Regions from separate parts of the Candidatus Acetatifactor stercoripullorum genome, predicted to be linked through region 3. Evidence: predicted binding sites of a transcription regulator. Region 3 holds the regulator's gene; each other region holds the start of a gene.
The links. Region 3 encodes NrdR, which represses ribonucleotide reductase genes. Its sites were predicted from a motif close to CACAANATNTTGTG; they were not measured.
Positions count from the first base shown of each region.

Region 1: the regulator NrdR is predicted to act here: its motif matches at 2,011-2,024, upstream of nrdD (anaerobic ribonucleoside-triphosphate reductase).
Region 2: the regulator NrdR is predicted to act here: its motif matches at 1,624-1,637, upstream of nrdD (anaerobic ribonucleoside-triphosphate reductase).

Region 1 covers NZ_CALWMU010000001.1:128,437-133,424, forward strand. Annotated here, with positions in the region: gene SHK35_RS00595 (hypothetical protein) at 1-358, shown strand, start outside; gene SHK35_RS00600 (DUF5685 family protein) at 374-1,219, shown strand; gene SHK35_RS00605 (J domain-containing protein) at 1,212-1,928, shown strand; gene nrdD (anaerobic ribonucleoside-triphosphate reductase) at 2,144-4,270, shown strand; gene nrdG (anaerobic ribonucleoside-triphosphate reductase activating protein) at 4,267-4,785, shown strand.
Region 2 covers NZ_CALWMU010000009.1:4,354-9,341, reverse strand. Annotated here, with positions in the region: gene SHK35_RS04060 (helix-turn-helix transcriptional regulator) at 1-256, shown strand, start outside; gene SHK35_RS04055 (pyridoxal phosphate-dependent aminotransferase) at 278-1,459, shown strand; gene nrdD (anaerobic ribonucleoside-triphosphate reductase) at 1,675-3,864, shown strand; gene nrdG (anaerobic ribonucleoside-triphosphate reductase activating protein) at 4,062-4,574, shown strand; gene SHK35_RS04040 (deoxyuridine 5'-triphosphate nucleotidohydrolase) at 4,621-4,988, shown strand, end outside.
Region 3 covers NZ_CALWMU010000008.1:41,688-46,675, forward strand. Annotated here, with positions in the region: gene SHK35_RS03805 (InlB B-repeat-containing protein) at 1-1,697, shown strand, start outside; gene nrdR (transcriptional regulator NrdR) at 1,759-2,208, shown strand; gene SHK35_RS03815 (putative polysaccharide biosynthesis protein) at 2,257-3,549, opposite strand; gene nifS (cysteine desulfurase NifS) at 3,705-4,868, shown strand; gene SHK35_RS03825 (hypothetical protein) at 4,890-4,988, shown strand, end outside.

The DNA.
Region 1 (4,988 bases), on a different contig from region 3:
CTATGGCAGCGACAGATTGAATCAGTTTTTAATGATCGCGGCCCTTGTGTGTCTGGTGATTTCCTTTTTTGGAGGAAACCTTTTTTACCTGTTTGCGCTTGCTTTGATGATTTATGTGTATTTCCGCATGTTTTCCCGGAATATTGCCAAGCGCAGTGCAGAAAACCAGTGGTATCTGAAAAAAGAGATGAAGGTCAGAGGCTTTTTCCAGAAAAAGAAAAGGGAATGGAAGCAGCTTAAGGAGTATCATATTTACAGATGTCCTAACTGCAGGCAGAAGATACGGGTTCCCAGGGGAAAGGGCAGAATCGCCATAAGGTGTAGGAAATGCGGGACGGAATTTATCAAAAAGAGTTGACAGGGAGGCAGTTTCATGTTTGGATATATCATAGTTAACAAAGCCGAAATGAAATTTAAAGAGTTTGATATATACCATTCCTATTATTGCGGCCTCTGCCGCAAGCTGAAGGAGAAGTACGGTATAACGGGCCAGCTTTCACTGAGCTATGATATGACCTTTTTACTCATGCTGTTTACAGGACTTTATGAGCCACAGACACAGACGGGTGAGTGCCGATGTATCGCCCATCCCTTTGAGAAGCATGAAATCAGAACCAATCTCTTTACAGAGTATGCGGCGGATATGAACGTGCTTTTGACACTCTATAAATGTCAGGATGACTGGGAGGATGAAAGAAAGCTCTGGAAGCTTGCATACGGCAAAATGCTGGAGGGAAAAAGCAAGGGCGTAAAGGAAACTTATGCCGCAAAGGTGAGAAATATCTGTCTTTTGATGCATGATTTTTATGATGCGGAAAAGACGGGAAATGGGGATATTGACACCATGGCGGGATTGTTCGGAAAGATTATGGCCGGAATTTTTGTCTGCAGAGAGGACGAGTGGAGCGAAGGGCTGGGCCGTTTTGGGTTTTTCCTGGGAAAATTTATTTATCTGTTAGATGCGTATGAGGATATTGAAGAGGATATCCGGAAAAATAACTTTAATCCTTTAAAAAGGATGTACAACGAACCGGACTTTGAGGAAGAATGCAGGACGATTTTGACCATGATGATGTCAGAGTGCTGCAAGGAATTTGAGAGGCTGCCTATTTTAGAGAACGTGGAAATTTTGAGAAATATTTTATATTCCGGAGTGTGGTGCCGGTATGAAGCGGTGAGAGAAAAGAGAAGGGCGGCTGTGGAGAAAAAGAATGAATGATCCGTATAAGGTTCTCGGAGTAAGCAGAGACGCTTCCGAGGAGGAAATCAAAAAAGCATATAAGGCTCTGAGCCGCAAGTATCATCCGGACGCCAATATCAACAATCCTAATAAGGCCCAGGCGGAAGAAAAGTTTAAGGAGATACAGGCGGCATACCAGCAGATTATGAAGGAGCGCACAGAGGGCTACAGCTATGGCGGTACGGGAGGAGGCGGCAGCTACGGCGGAGGCGGCTATGGCGGAGGCGGTTTCGGCTATGGCCCCTTTGGAGGCTTCGGCGGCTTTGGGGACCAGGGACAGAGCGCAGGCTATGAGGAGGAGCCTCATCTGCGGGCGGCCGGCAATTATGTGCGGAACGGATATTATAAAGAGGCCAGGAATGCGCTGGATAGCATGGGGCAGCATGAGCGGGGGGCAAGATGGTACTATTACAGCGCCATAGCCCACGCGGGGCTTGGCAATAATGTGGCTGCTTTAGAACACGCCAAAAAGGCGGCGGCCCTGGAGCCTGGGAATGCAGATTACCAGAATCTGGTATATCAGTTTGAAAACGGAGGCACCTGGTATTCCAGGCGGCAGGCGGCGTACGGTTATCCCTCCATGGGAGGCGGCAATATCTGCTTAAAGCTGTGCATTGCAAATCTGATCTGTAATCTCTGCTGCGGCGGAGGCGGTATGTGCTGCGGCGGAAGAGGATACTATTATTGATAGGAATAAAAAAGCCCTTGCAATTTATTCTGCATCCGATTATAATGAAATACAAGATATAGGTGTGAGTTTCGAAGTGATACACAAAATATTGTGCGATTTTTTGGGTGTTTGTTTTGCCGGAAAATGGCGCGCAGGTGGTCGTACGGGAGGCTTGTATCCCCATACGGCCATCGTTTATGTGATGTGTACACGGTAGAGGAAAGAGGATGCTTATGAGGATACAGAAAAGAGACGGGCGTATTGTGCCGTACGAGGAAGAAAAGATTGTGGCGGCCATTCAGAAGGCCAACAATGAAGTGGAGAAGGAATATCGTGCGGAGGAGGAATTGATCGGGGAAATCCTGGACGATGTGAAGCAGGAAGGGAAAGAGCTTCTGACGGTGGAGCATGTGCAGGATATGATTGAGGAGCGGCTGGTAAGCCACAATAAATATACGCTTGCCAAGAAATATATCGTGTACCGCTATCAGAGAAGCCTGCTGCGCAAATCCAACACTACCGATGAATCCATTCTGAAGCTGATTCGGAATGAGAACAAGGAGCTTGCGGAAGAAAACTCCAACAAAAACACAAGGCTTGCTTCCACCCAGCGGGACTATATTGCAGGAGAGGTATCCAGGGATGTGACCAGGCGTCTGCTTCTGCCGGAGCATATTGCGTTAGCCCACGAAAACGGCGCCATTCATTTTCACGATGCGGATTATTTCATTCAGCCGATTTTCAACTGCTGTCTGATCAATATTCAGGATATGCTGGACAACGGAACTTCTATCAACGGCAAGCTGATCGAGTCACCCAAGAGCTTTCAGGTGGCCTGCACCGTAACGACACAGATTATTGCGGCGGTGGCCAGCAATCAGTACGGGGGACAGTCTGTGAACATAAAGCATCTGGGAAAGTATCTGCGCAAAAGCAGGCTGAAGTTTGAACAGCAGCTGGACCAGGAATTTGGGGACAGCCTGGATGCTCAGGCGAAGAAAAAAATCGTGGATATACGCCTTCGGGATGAGCTCAGAAGCGGTGTGCAGACCATACAGTATCAGATTAACACGCTGATGACCACAAATGGCCAGTCTCCCTTTGTGACCTTATTTCTTCACATTGACGAGGAGGATGAATATGTGGAGGAGACGGTGCAGATTATTGAGGAGATTCTCACCCAGCGCCTGCAGGGAACCAAGAATGAGAAAGGGGTTTATGTGACCCCTGCGTTTCCTAAGCTGGTTTATGTGCTGGATGAAAATAACTGTCTCAAGGGCGGCAAATACGATTATGTGACGCACCTTGCAGCCAGATGCTCCGCAAAGAGGATGTACCCTGACTATATCTCTGCCAAGAAAATGCGGGAAAACTATGAGGGAAATGTGTTCTCCTGCATGGGCTGCCGTTCCTTTTTGTCTCCCTGGAAGGACGAAAACGGAAATTATAAATGGGAGGGCCGTTTTAACCAGGGTGTGGTAAGCTTAAACCTCCCTCAGATCGGAATTCTGGCAAAGGGCGATGAGAAAGTATTCTGGGAGATTTTGGAGGAGAGGCTTCAGCTGTGCTACGAGGCGTTAATGTGCAGACACAAGGCCCTTGAGGGCACTGTATCCGACGTAAGTCCCATCCACTGGCAGTACGGCGCCATTGCAAGGCTGAAAAAGGGCGAAAAGATAGATAAATATCTCCATGGCGGCTATTCCACCATGTCTCTCGGCTACATTGGGCTTTACGAGACCACCTATCTCATGAAGGGCTGCAGCCACACAAAGCCGGAGGGAAAAGAATTTGCCATGAAGGTGATGGATTATATGCAGGAGACGGCGGCAAGATGGAAGGAAGAGACGGGCATCGGCTTTAGTCTTTACGGCACGCCTGCGGAAACTCTCTGCTACCGCTTTGCAAGAATTGACCGGGAGAAATTCGGCGACATTGAAAATGTAACGGATAAGGGGTATTATACCAATTCCTACCATGTGGATGTGCGGGAAAATATTGATGCCTTTACAAAATTTACCTTTGAGAGCGAATTCCAGAATAAGTCTCTGGGCGGGGCGATTTCCTATGTGGAAATTCCAAATCTGAACAATAATCTGGAAGCCTTAGAGGAGCTGATCCGGTTTATTTATGACAATATCCAGTACGGAGAGTTTAACACCAAGTCTGATTACTGCCATGTGTGCGGCTTTGACGGTGAGATACAGATCAACGAAAACATGGAATGGGAATGTCCTCAGTGCCACAATAAGGATCACGCAAAGATGAACGTGACCAGGAGAACCTGCGGTTATCTGGGGGAGAATTTCTGGAATGCAGGAAAAACCAAGGAAATAAAGGCCAGGGTGCTTCATCTATGAATTATGCGGCCATCAAAAAAACAGATGTAGCCAACGGGCCGGGGGTGCGGGTGTCGTTGTTTGTAAGCGGCTGCACCCACGGCTGCAAGGGCTGCTTTAACAGCGAGGCATGGGATTTCGGATACGGAAATCCCTACACGATCCAGACAGAGACGGAAATTTTAAAAGCGCTGGCACCTGATTATATACGGGGGCTTAGCCTTCTGGGAGGAGAACCCTTAGACCCCAGAAACAGGAAAGAGGTGCTCTCCCTTGTGGAGAAGGTGCGTCTTTCTTACCCGAAAAAGGATATTTGGTGCTATACGGGATATGATTATGAAAAGGATCTGCTGCCCCTGGCACAGCAGGGGGAGAAAACAGTCAGCTCCCTTCTCCAGCTTATCGATGTGCTTGTGGATGGAGAGTTTGTGGAGGAACTGAAAAATCTCAAGCTGCCCTTTAGAGGCTCTGAAAACCAAAGATTGATCGATGTACAGGAATCTCTCCGGCAAAAAAAGGTAGTTTTGGCAAAATAGTACTTCCTATTTTGCCAAAACTGTATTATAATGCTTTCATATAAACGATTGATTCATCAAAAAGTCAAGGAACACGTCCATTGACCTGTCTGAGAAAGAAATCCCTGAAATAAAAAGTTGGAAAGCTCCTTTCGAGCGTGGAATGGAAATCTGCTGAAACGGATAAGGAGTATCACTGTAAAAGGAAGGGCCTCAAGGGGCTG
Region 2 (4,988 bases), on a different contig from region 3:
GAGCGTGACCCTTGCGTTTCCCAACCGGCTGGCCGGTGTGGTGCTGGATCGCTTCGGCAGGGAATCGTCCATCCGCCCTTTGGAGGATGGACAGTTTCACATCCGTGTCCGGGTGGCAGTCAGCGGGCAGTTTTTCGGCTGGCTTGCGGGGATCGGCCAGGAGGCCAGAATCGTGGGACCAGAAGCAGTAAAGGAAAAATACAGAGCCTGGCTTTTGGCTATTTTGAATGGAGAACCCCATCAGGGGAAAGAATAAGAGGGAAAGAAGGAATTTGTCATGGAGATTCATCCTGCCCAGAGAATGGAGGCATTTGAAGCGGGAATTTTTCAGGTGCTGGACGAAAAGAAGAAGGTATATGCGGCCTCGGGGAGAAAGGTTTACAATTTCAGCGTGGGCACGCCGGACTTTCAGCCTCCGGAGCACGTTATGGATGCGGTGGCAAAAGCGGCGGCCATTCCGGAAAATTATAAGTATGCGCTTTCGGACCTGCCACAGCTTACCCAGGCGGTGATTGACCGGTATCAAAGCAGATACGGCGTGACGCTTTCACCGGAGGAAATCATGAGTGTGTATGGCTCCCAGGAGGGCATCGCCCATATCGGGCTTACCCTTGCGGACCCGGGAGATATTGTGCTTGTGCCGGACCCGGGTTATCCTATTTTTGCCATAGGCCCGGCGCTTGCAGGTGCAAAAATTGAAAAATACCGGCTCACAAGGGAGAATGATTACCTGCCGGATTTGGAGGATTTGGGAAAGAGGTATGGCCACAGAGCTAAATTTATGATCGTGTCCTATCCTTTAAATCCGGTGGGCAAGGCTGCGCCGGATTCCTTTTATGAGAAACTGATACCCTGGGCGGCGGAAAATGAGATTTTTTTGCTCCACGACAATGCGTATTCGGATATTATATTTGACGGCAGGACGGGAAAGTCTATTTTGTGGTTCCCCGGGGCAAAGGAAGTGGCGGCAGAGTTTTATTCTCTCTCTAAGTCCTTCAACTACACAGGGGCCAGAATGGCTTTCCTTGTGGGAAACCGGACAGTGGTGCAGAATTTCAAAAAGCTCCGGTCCCAGATTGACTATGGAACCTTTCTGCCGGTGCAGTACGGAGCCATTGCGGCCCTGACGGGACCGGATCATATGGTAAAGGAGCAGTGCAGGGAATATGAACGGCGCAGAAACGCTCTCTGCGACGGCTTTACAAAATTGGGATGGCCCTTTGAGAGAAGCCAGGGAACTATGTTTGCCTGGGCAAAGATACCTGAGGGCTTTTCGGATGATGTAAAATTTGTCATGGAGCTTTTGGAAAAAACGGGAGTGCTCTGTACGCCGGGAAGCAGCTTCGGAGAGCTGGGCAAAGGGCATGTAAGGTTTGCGCTGGTGCTTCCTGTGACGGAAATAGAGGAGGCTTTGGAATGTGTAAAAAAGAGCGGAATTTTGAGTGCCGGAGGGATGTAAAAAGCTTGTAAAAGTAATGTCAAGCATTTTTCACAAAAAAGGCACCTAAATTTCAGGTGTCTTTTTGTATATTTTTCATGTCCCTTCCACGTTGACATCCGGAGGATTCTTTTTTATACTATATTATACACGCACACAATATATTGCCTGTTAAAAATAAGGAACACAACATATAGTGTTGAAGCGGGCCGAAACAGATGAAGGGAATGGAGTATATGATCAGTAGTTTGGAACAGACAGGTACGGAAAATGAAAATTACGGTGCAGAATACAGACCGTTAAAGGATGTCTATGTAATTAAAAAGGATGGAAGCCGGGAAGCTTTTAACGTTCAGAAGGTGATTAACGCTGTGGGAAAAAGCGCATACCGGGCCTTGACAAAATTTACGGACGAAGAGAAAAGACATATCTGCCAGTATGTTGTGGATAAGGTAGACGAGCTTGAGGCAGATGAAATTCCGATTCCCATTATGCACAATATTGTAGAAAGCGCCTTGGAGCAGGTAAAGCCCGTGGTTGCCAAAAGCTACCGGGATTACCGCAATTACAAGCAGGATTTTGTGCGCATGCTGGACGATGTGTATAAGAAGAGCCAGTCCATCATGTATATCGGCGACAAGGAGAATGCCAACACAGATTCCGCGCTGGTATCCACCAAAAGGAGCCTGATTTTTAACCAGCTCAACAAGGAGCTGTATCAGAAATTTTTTATGACCACAGAGGAGATACAGGCCTGCAGGGACGGCTACATTTATGTGCACGATATGTCGGCAAGAAGGGATACCATGAACTGCTGTCTCTTTGACGTGCAGAGCGTTTTGACGGGCGGCTTTGAGATGGGAAATATCTGGTATAACGAGCCCAAGACTCTGGATGTGGCCTTCGATGTGATTGGGGATATTGTGCTCAGCGCCGCAAGCCAGCAGTACGGCGGCTTTACGGTGCCCAGCGTGGACTTGATTTTAGAGCCCTATGCGGAGAAATCCTACAGACGGGGCATTGAAAAGTACACGGGCCTTGGAATCAGTCAGGAGAGGGCGGAGGAAGAGGCTTACAAGGATGTGGTCAGAGAATTTGAACAGGGCTTCCAGGGCTGGGAGTATAAATTCAACACAGTGGCAAGCAGCCGGGGAGATTATCCCTTTATCACGGTGACGGCCGGAACGGGAACGGGCAGGTTTGCAAAGCTTGCCACCATTACAATGCTGAATGTGCGCAGGGGCGGCCAGGGCAAAAAGGAGTGCAAGAAGCCTGTGCTGTTTCCTAAAATCGTATTTTTGTATGATGAGAATCTTCACGGGCCTGGAAAGCCCCTGGAGGATGTGTTTGAGGCTGGGGTAAAATGCTCCTCAAAGACCATGTATCCGGACTGGCTCAGCCTTACCGGAAAGGGATATGTGGCCAGCATGTACAAGCAGTACGGAAAAATTGTGTCTCCCATGGGATGCCGTGCCTTTTTGTCCCCCTGGTATGAGAGAGGCGGAATGCACCCCGCAGACGATGAGGACACTCCTGTTTTTGTGGGAAGATTCAATGTGGGCGCGGTGTCGCTGCACCTGCCCATGATTCTGGCAAAGGCCAGAAAGGAGAGCCGGGATTTCTATGAGGTGCTGGACTATTATCTGAACCTGATCCGTCAGCTTCATATCCGCACCTATGCGTATCTGGGAGAAATGCGGGCATCCACCAATCCTCTTGCGTACTGCGAGGGAGGCTTCTTGGGCGGACACCTAAAGCTGTCTGATAAGATCAAACCTTTGCTGAAATCTGCAACTGCAAGCTTTGGCATTACTGCCCTCAATGAGCTGCAGGAGCTTTACAATGGGAAATCTTTGGTGGAGGATGGCGCCTTTGCCATCGAGGTATTGGAGCATATCAATAAAAGGGTCAATGAATTTAAGGAACAGGACGGGCATCTCTATGCCATCTACGGCACGCCGGCAGAAAACCTCTGCGGCCTGCAGGTAAAGCAATTCCGCAAAAAATACGGCATTGTGGAGGGCGTTTCCGACAGAGAGTATGTGAGCAACAGCTTCCACTGCCATGTGACGGAGGATATCACGCCCATTCAGAAGCAGGATTTGGAGAACCGTTTCTGGAACCTGAGCAACGGAGGGAAAATCCAGTATGTGAAATATCCCATCGACTATAATCTGGAGGCCATCAAGACACTGATCCGCCGGGCTATGGATATGGGCTTTTACGAGGGCGTTAATCTTTCCCTTGCTTACTGTGACGACTGCGGACACCAGGAACTCGAAATGGACGTCTGCCCCAAGTGCGGCAGCCGCAATCTGACAAAAATAGACCGGATGAACGGTTATCTGTCCTATTCCCGTGTACACGGCGACACCAGACTCAACGACGCCAAAATGGCAGAAATCGCCGAACGGAAAAGTATGTGACATAAGCGAGTCAAGCCCACGGATTTTCATGCTCGCATGAAAATCCGTGGATTTGACGAGCGTGCTTCATGAGCAAGGGCGAAGCCCTGCGAATGAAGCCTTGCGAAGCAGAGTCACATGCGCAGAGAGAAATGGGGGCTGCTTCGTAGGGGCAGTGCGCAGACTGTTAAAAATCCGAAAATGAGGACAGAAACGAAATGAGATATCACAATATTACCAAAGACGACATGCTGAACGGGGACGGTCTTCGTGTGGTGCTCTGGGTGGCCGGCTGCAGCCACTGCTGCAAGGAGTGCCACAATCCCATTACCTGGGACCCTGACGGAGGAATTCCATTTGACGAGGCGGCAAAGCAAGAGATTTTTGAGCAGCTGGACAAGGATTATATATCAGGAATCACATTCTCGGGGGGAGACCCTCTGTATCCGGGAAACCGCATGGATGTGCGCAGCTTTATGGCGGAAATTAAGGAAAAATATCCAAACAAGACAATCTGGCTGTATACAGGCGACAGCTGGGAAACCATTTATAACGATCCTATGATGGAGCTTGTAGACGTGGTGGTGGACGGAGAGTTTCATGTGGAAGAAAAGGACCCGAAGCTTTTGTGGAAAGGAAGCAAAAATCAGAGGGTGATAGATGTACAGAAAACACTCAGGCAGGCAAAGCCCTGGGAGCCGGTGCTTCACTGCGCAGACTATGAGGCATAGATAAGTGACAGAGCCCCTTTTGTGGGCGGGAAGGTACGATAGACAGATGCAGAGAATTGCAAAATTTCACAAGGTCAGCGCCGGACAGTTTGCAGAGTCAATGGCGGCAGATTTTCCACAATTTACACAGGCGGATATTCAGGATATGTATGAAAACCTTAAGCTGCCTGTGCGCTCCACCAAGGGGAGCGCAGGGTATGATTTTTTCGCGCCCTTTTCCTTTTCTCTTGCGCCCAATGCCACAATCAAGATTCCAACGGGAATCCGTGTGGAAATGGAGGAAGGCTGGGTTTTGAAGCTTTATCCCAGAAGCGGCCTGGGCTTTAAATACCGTCTGCAGATGAATAACACGGTGGGTATTATTGACAGCGATTATTTTTATTCCGACAATGAGGGACATATATTTATCAAAAT
Region 3 (4,988 bases):
TTGGGGATGTTACCCCGCCGGAGGCTGCCATTTCCATTCAGGATTCTGTCTGGAAAAAGCTTTTGAATACCATTACCTTTGGTCTGTTTTTCAAGGATACCCAGGATGTGGAAATCACTGCCCGGGATATGGGAAGCGGCATCAAGGAAGTATCTTATTACCTGTCGGAGGAGGGAATGAGTCTGGAGGAGCTGGAGGCCTTCACGGGATGGACCCCGTATGCCGGAACCTTCTCCATAGAGGAGGAAAAGCAGTATGTGATTTATGCAAAAGCGCAGGACCAGGCAGGAAATATTTCCTACGCAGGTTCTGACGGGCTGGTGCTTGACCTGACGCCGCCATCCATCACCGGCGTGACGGATGGAGAGACCTATTATGAGAAGCAGACGGCGGTGATTGCGGACAGCTATCTGGAAAAGGTTACCGTGAACGGAGAAGAGATCACTCTGGAGGAAAGCGGAGAGCTGGTTTTAGACCCGGAGGTGAGAGAAGGAGATTATGTGATTTCTGCCGTTGATCAGGCAGGGAACGCTGCTACAGTGACTGTGCGTGTTCTGACAAGACAGGAAGAGGAGCCGGAGGCTCCCGGAGAGACCGAGGACGAGGACGGCGGCCAGACGGAAAATGACAATGGGACGCAGGACGGCGGCCAGACGCAAGATAACAATGGGACGCAGGACGGCGGACAGGCGCAAGATAACAACGAGACGCAGTCTGGCGCGCAGGATTTAGAGGAGGAACCGGCCGTGGAAGAGACGCCGTCCCAAGGAGGCATCCTTTCCTATGAAGAAGCAGTTGGAAAGCCGGTGGAAGAGCCCATGCAGGCATCCTACGGCCAGGGGACAGTGCGGATTACGGTGGAATCCATAGATGAACAGGGACAGAGCCAGGGGGATGTGATCACTGGCGTAATCCTAAATACCTTTGACACGGTGCTGCAGGCGGCGCTCACTGAGGAGGAGCAGCAGCTGGTTCAGAATGGTGAGGATGCGCAGATTCGTCTGGTGGTTACGAAGCTGATTACAGAAGTGCCTGAGACTGATAAACGGCAGATGGAGGAAGAGACGGTTTCTTATGCCAGACAGATAGAGGGGCTGACGCTGGGCTCCTACATTGACATTTCTCTGCTGAAAAAAGTAGGAGGAGGGGAATGGCAGAAATTAAGGGAGTCATCTGAGGAATTGGAGATTGTACTGGATATTCCCCCAAAGCTGCCAAAGGAGCAGACGACATACTGGGTGCTTCGGAATCACGAGGGAACCTGTGAGCTTTTGGAGGATATGGATGAGACGGCGGGAACGGTTACCATCCGCACAGGGCTGTTTTCCACCTACGCTTTGCTATATACGGCCTCAGAGCCTGAGGGAGATTTGGAAAAGAGTCCTGTTACCGGCCTGGACGGCGGCGATGGTGTGGGTCTTGGCAGCAGTGGGAAGGATATTGCAGACTGCTTCTGGCACTGGCTGATTCTGGCGGCGGATGCTTTGGGAGCGATAGCGGCTGTGTTTGTTTACAGGCACAAGAAATCCTATGTGTGGATTGTCATGGGCGTCTGCCTTGTGCTGTCTGCCTTGCTTGCGGCAGCAGGCACCTGTGTCCTTGACTGGCTGTCCGGGGCGGCGGGAATGCTTCTTATCGGGGCGGCTGTGGCTTTTTTCCACAACGTGGAGGCGTCTAAGGAGGACGATTTAAGTTGACATAAATTAATAAACAAAATATAATAAATCCAAGGAATGTCAGAAAAAAAGGAGAACGCTCATGAAATGTCCGTTTTGCAGTCATGATAACACCCGGGTGATTGATTCCAGGCCGGCAGAGGATAATAATTCCATACGCCGCAGACGTGTGTGCGATGAGTGCGGAAAGCGATTTACCACCTATGAAAAGGTAGAAACCATCCCGCTTATTATTATCAAAAAGGATAACAACAGGGAGACCTATGACCGTTCCAAGATTGAAGCAGGAGTGCTTCGCGCCTGCCACAAGAGACCGGTGAGCGCACAGGAGCTGACCAGACTTGTGGATGAGGTGGAAAACGAGATTTCCAATCTGGAGGAAAAGGAGATTCCAAGCCAGGTGATCGGGGAGCTTGTGATGAATAAGCTGAAGGATCTGGATGCGGTGGCTTACGTGCGGTTTGCCTCTGTGTACAGAGAGTTTAAGGATATCAACACCTTTATGGACGAATTAAAAAATGTTCTGAAATGAGAAATGCAAAAGGGCTCTGCCGCTGCACAAAGGGTGCAGGACAGGGCCCTAAGTGTGTTTTAAAAAGCGGTGGAGACATCCCAGATAAAGGAGACTCTGCAAAATCTGGCTTGCCAGTATGCCCCACAGATATCCTGTGATGCCAAAAACCGGTATGGCAAAAAACACAAAGGCAAGACGGACAAAGAGACAGATCACATTCATGACAAAAATTTTTCCGGCCTGGCCCAGCCCCTGAAGGATGCTGGAGAGGGTGGTGTCCAAGTACATAAAAGGGCAGATAAAGCCAAGAGTGGTAATAAAATGCCCCGCCAGGGGACTGCCAAAGAGTACATTGCCCGCCCATTTTCCAAACAGTCCAAAGCCGCACATGCAAAAAAGTCCCAGGAGGCAGCAGTATTTGATGGTGCGCAGAGCCGATTGGCGCACTGCCTGCAGATTTCCCAGCGCATAGCTTTCGGATATAAGAGGCAGAAGAAGCACAGCCACAGAGTTTGTCAGGGCGTTTGGAAAGAAAATAAGCGGCATGGCCATGCCTGTCAGAACGCCGTAGACGCTTAAGGCGGTGGAGGTGTCGTAGCCGTATGCCCGAAGCTTTGCGGGAATGGAAACGGACTCCACACTCTGTAAAAGATTGAGCACAATGCGGTTTGCGGTCAGAGGCAGCGCCATCCCAAGAATACTTTTGTAAATGGCGCCCACGGGGGCAGAGACAGAGCCGGCACGCTTTTGAAAGCAGCAGCAGTAAATAGAGACCACAGACACGATCATGGAGAAGAATTCTCCCACTGTGAGCCCCACAACCGCCACATTGATGGTGGGTGTCTTTCCCTGGGAAAGAACCAGGGCGGATACTGCGTACACACAGCCCACCCGGGTGAGCTGCTCCACAAGCTGGGAGAAGGCGGGCAGTCCCGCCTTTTTGATGCCGTAAAAATAACCGTTCACACAGGAATGTACGGCGGAAAGAGGCACGGAGAAGGCCAGAATCCGCAGCATGGGAGCGGTTCTTGGCTCTAAGAGCAGGCGGGCGGCGATAAAGTCGGAGAAAAAGAAGATAACGGCGCAGCATAAAAAGGACAGAGGCATGGAGATGCTCATGCCTGCCAGCATGGGCTTGAAGGAGGGGCTTTTTTCTTTGGCAGAACGCTCCGCCACAAATTTGGAGATGGCCGTCTGGTATCCCGCTGCAGTCAGGGAGAAGGAAAGGGAAAGAACGGGACTTAAAAGCTGATAGATGCCCATTCCCTCCTCTCCAAACAGTCTGGAGAGATAAATGCGGTAAAAAAAGCCGATGATCCGGCTGATCAGGCCTGTAATGGTAAGAATAAAGGTACCCATGATAAGAGGGTGTCTTTTGCCTTGCTTCATATAACACCAAAGAAAAGCTTTTCCTCATTATAATTTCATTGTCATTATATGCCGCCCGGACAGTTGACAGAACTGATTGGCCGATGCTATATTAATTTTGAATTTGCGGGAAACGGTGAGATTTTATGATATATTTGGACAATGCGGCTGCCACCAGACTGGCGCCGGAGGCTCTTGAGGCTATGCTGCCTTTTTTTACAGAAAATTATGGAAATCCGGGAAGTATATACTCCATGGGCACTGCCGCTAAGCGGGCGATAAGTGATGCAAGGGAAAGCATCGCAGAGAGTATGGGAGCCAGGGCGGATGAGATTTATTTTACCTCGGGAGGCACGGAGGCGGATAACTGGGCCATAAAAGGGGCGGCAAAGGCCCTGGCCGGCAGAGGACGCCACATCGTGACCACAAGGATAGAGCATCCTGCGGTGCTTAACACCTGCAGGGCCCTGGAAGAGAGCGGCTTTGAGGTTACCTATCTGGATGTGGACCGGTATGGGATGGTAAAAATACAGGATGTGCAGGAAGCCTTGCGGCCGGACACTATTTTGATCAGCGTTATGTTTGCAAATAATGAGATCGGCACCCTGGAGCCCATTGCAGAGATCGGCGCTCTGGCCGGGGAGAAGGGGATTTTGTTCCACACAGACGCGGTGCAGGCATATGGCCAGGTGCCGGTGCAGGTACAGGAGCTGGGAATCGATTTGATGAGTGTAAGTGCGCACAAGCTCAACGGACCCAAAGGCGTTGGATGCCTTTACATCAAAAGAGGCTCCAGGCTTCGTTCCTTTGTGCACGGAGGAGGGCAGGAAAGAAACAGCCGGGCAGGAACAGAAAATGTCCCAGGGATTGTGGGCTTTGCTGCGGCGGCAAAAAGAGCGGTCAGGATCATGGAGGAAAAGACCGCGAAAGAAACTGCTTTGCGGGATTATCTGACGGAGAGACTGCTGACGGAAATACCGGGCAGCAGGCTGAACGGGCACCCAAAGCTGCGGCTTCCGGGCAATGTAAATATATCCTTTCCGGGAATAGAGGGAGAATCCCTGCTTATTATGCTGGATATGCAGGGAATCTGCGCTTCCTCAGGCTCGGCCTGCTCTTCGGGCGCCATTGACCCTTCCCATGTGCTGCTGGCCATTGGACTGAGCGAGAAGGAGGCAAGGGGGGCCCTGCGTCTTACTTTGTCTGAGGAGAACACAAAGGAGGAGCTGGACGCGGCTGTGGAGAAGGTGAAAGAATGCGTTTTCAGGCTCCAGGAAATGAGAAAACCAGGAGATTCTTTTTTGCAGTAACTAAGGAAGGAAACAGGGAGTTTGAAAAGAACGGTAGTCCAAAAAGCGTTTCATAGTGTGTTTTTTATCTTGGCTGGAAGCATAGTGGGCCTCTTGGCTCTTCTTCTTGTATTCTGCCTT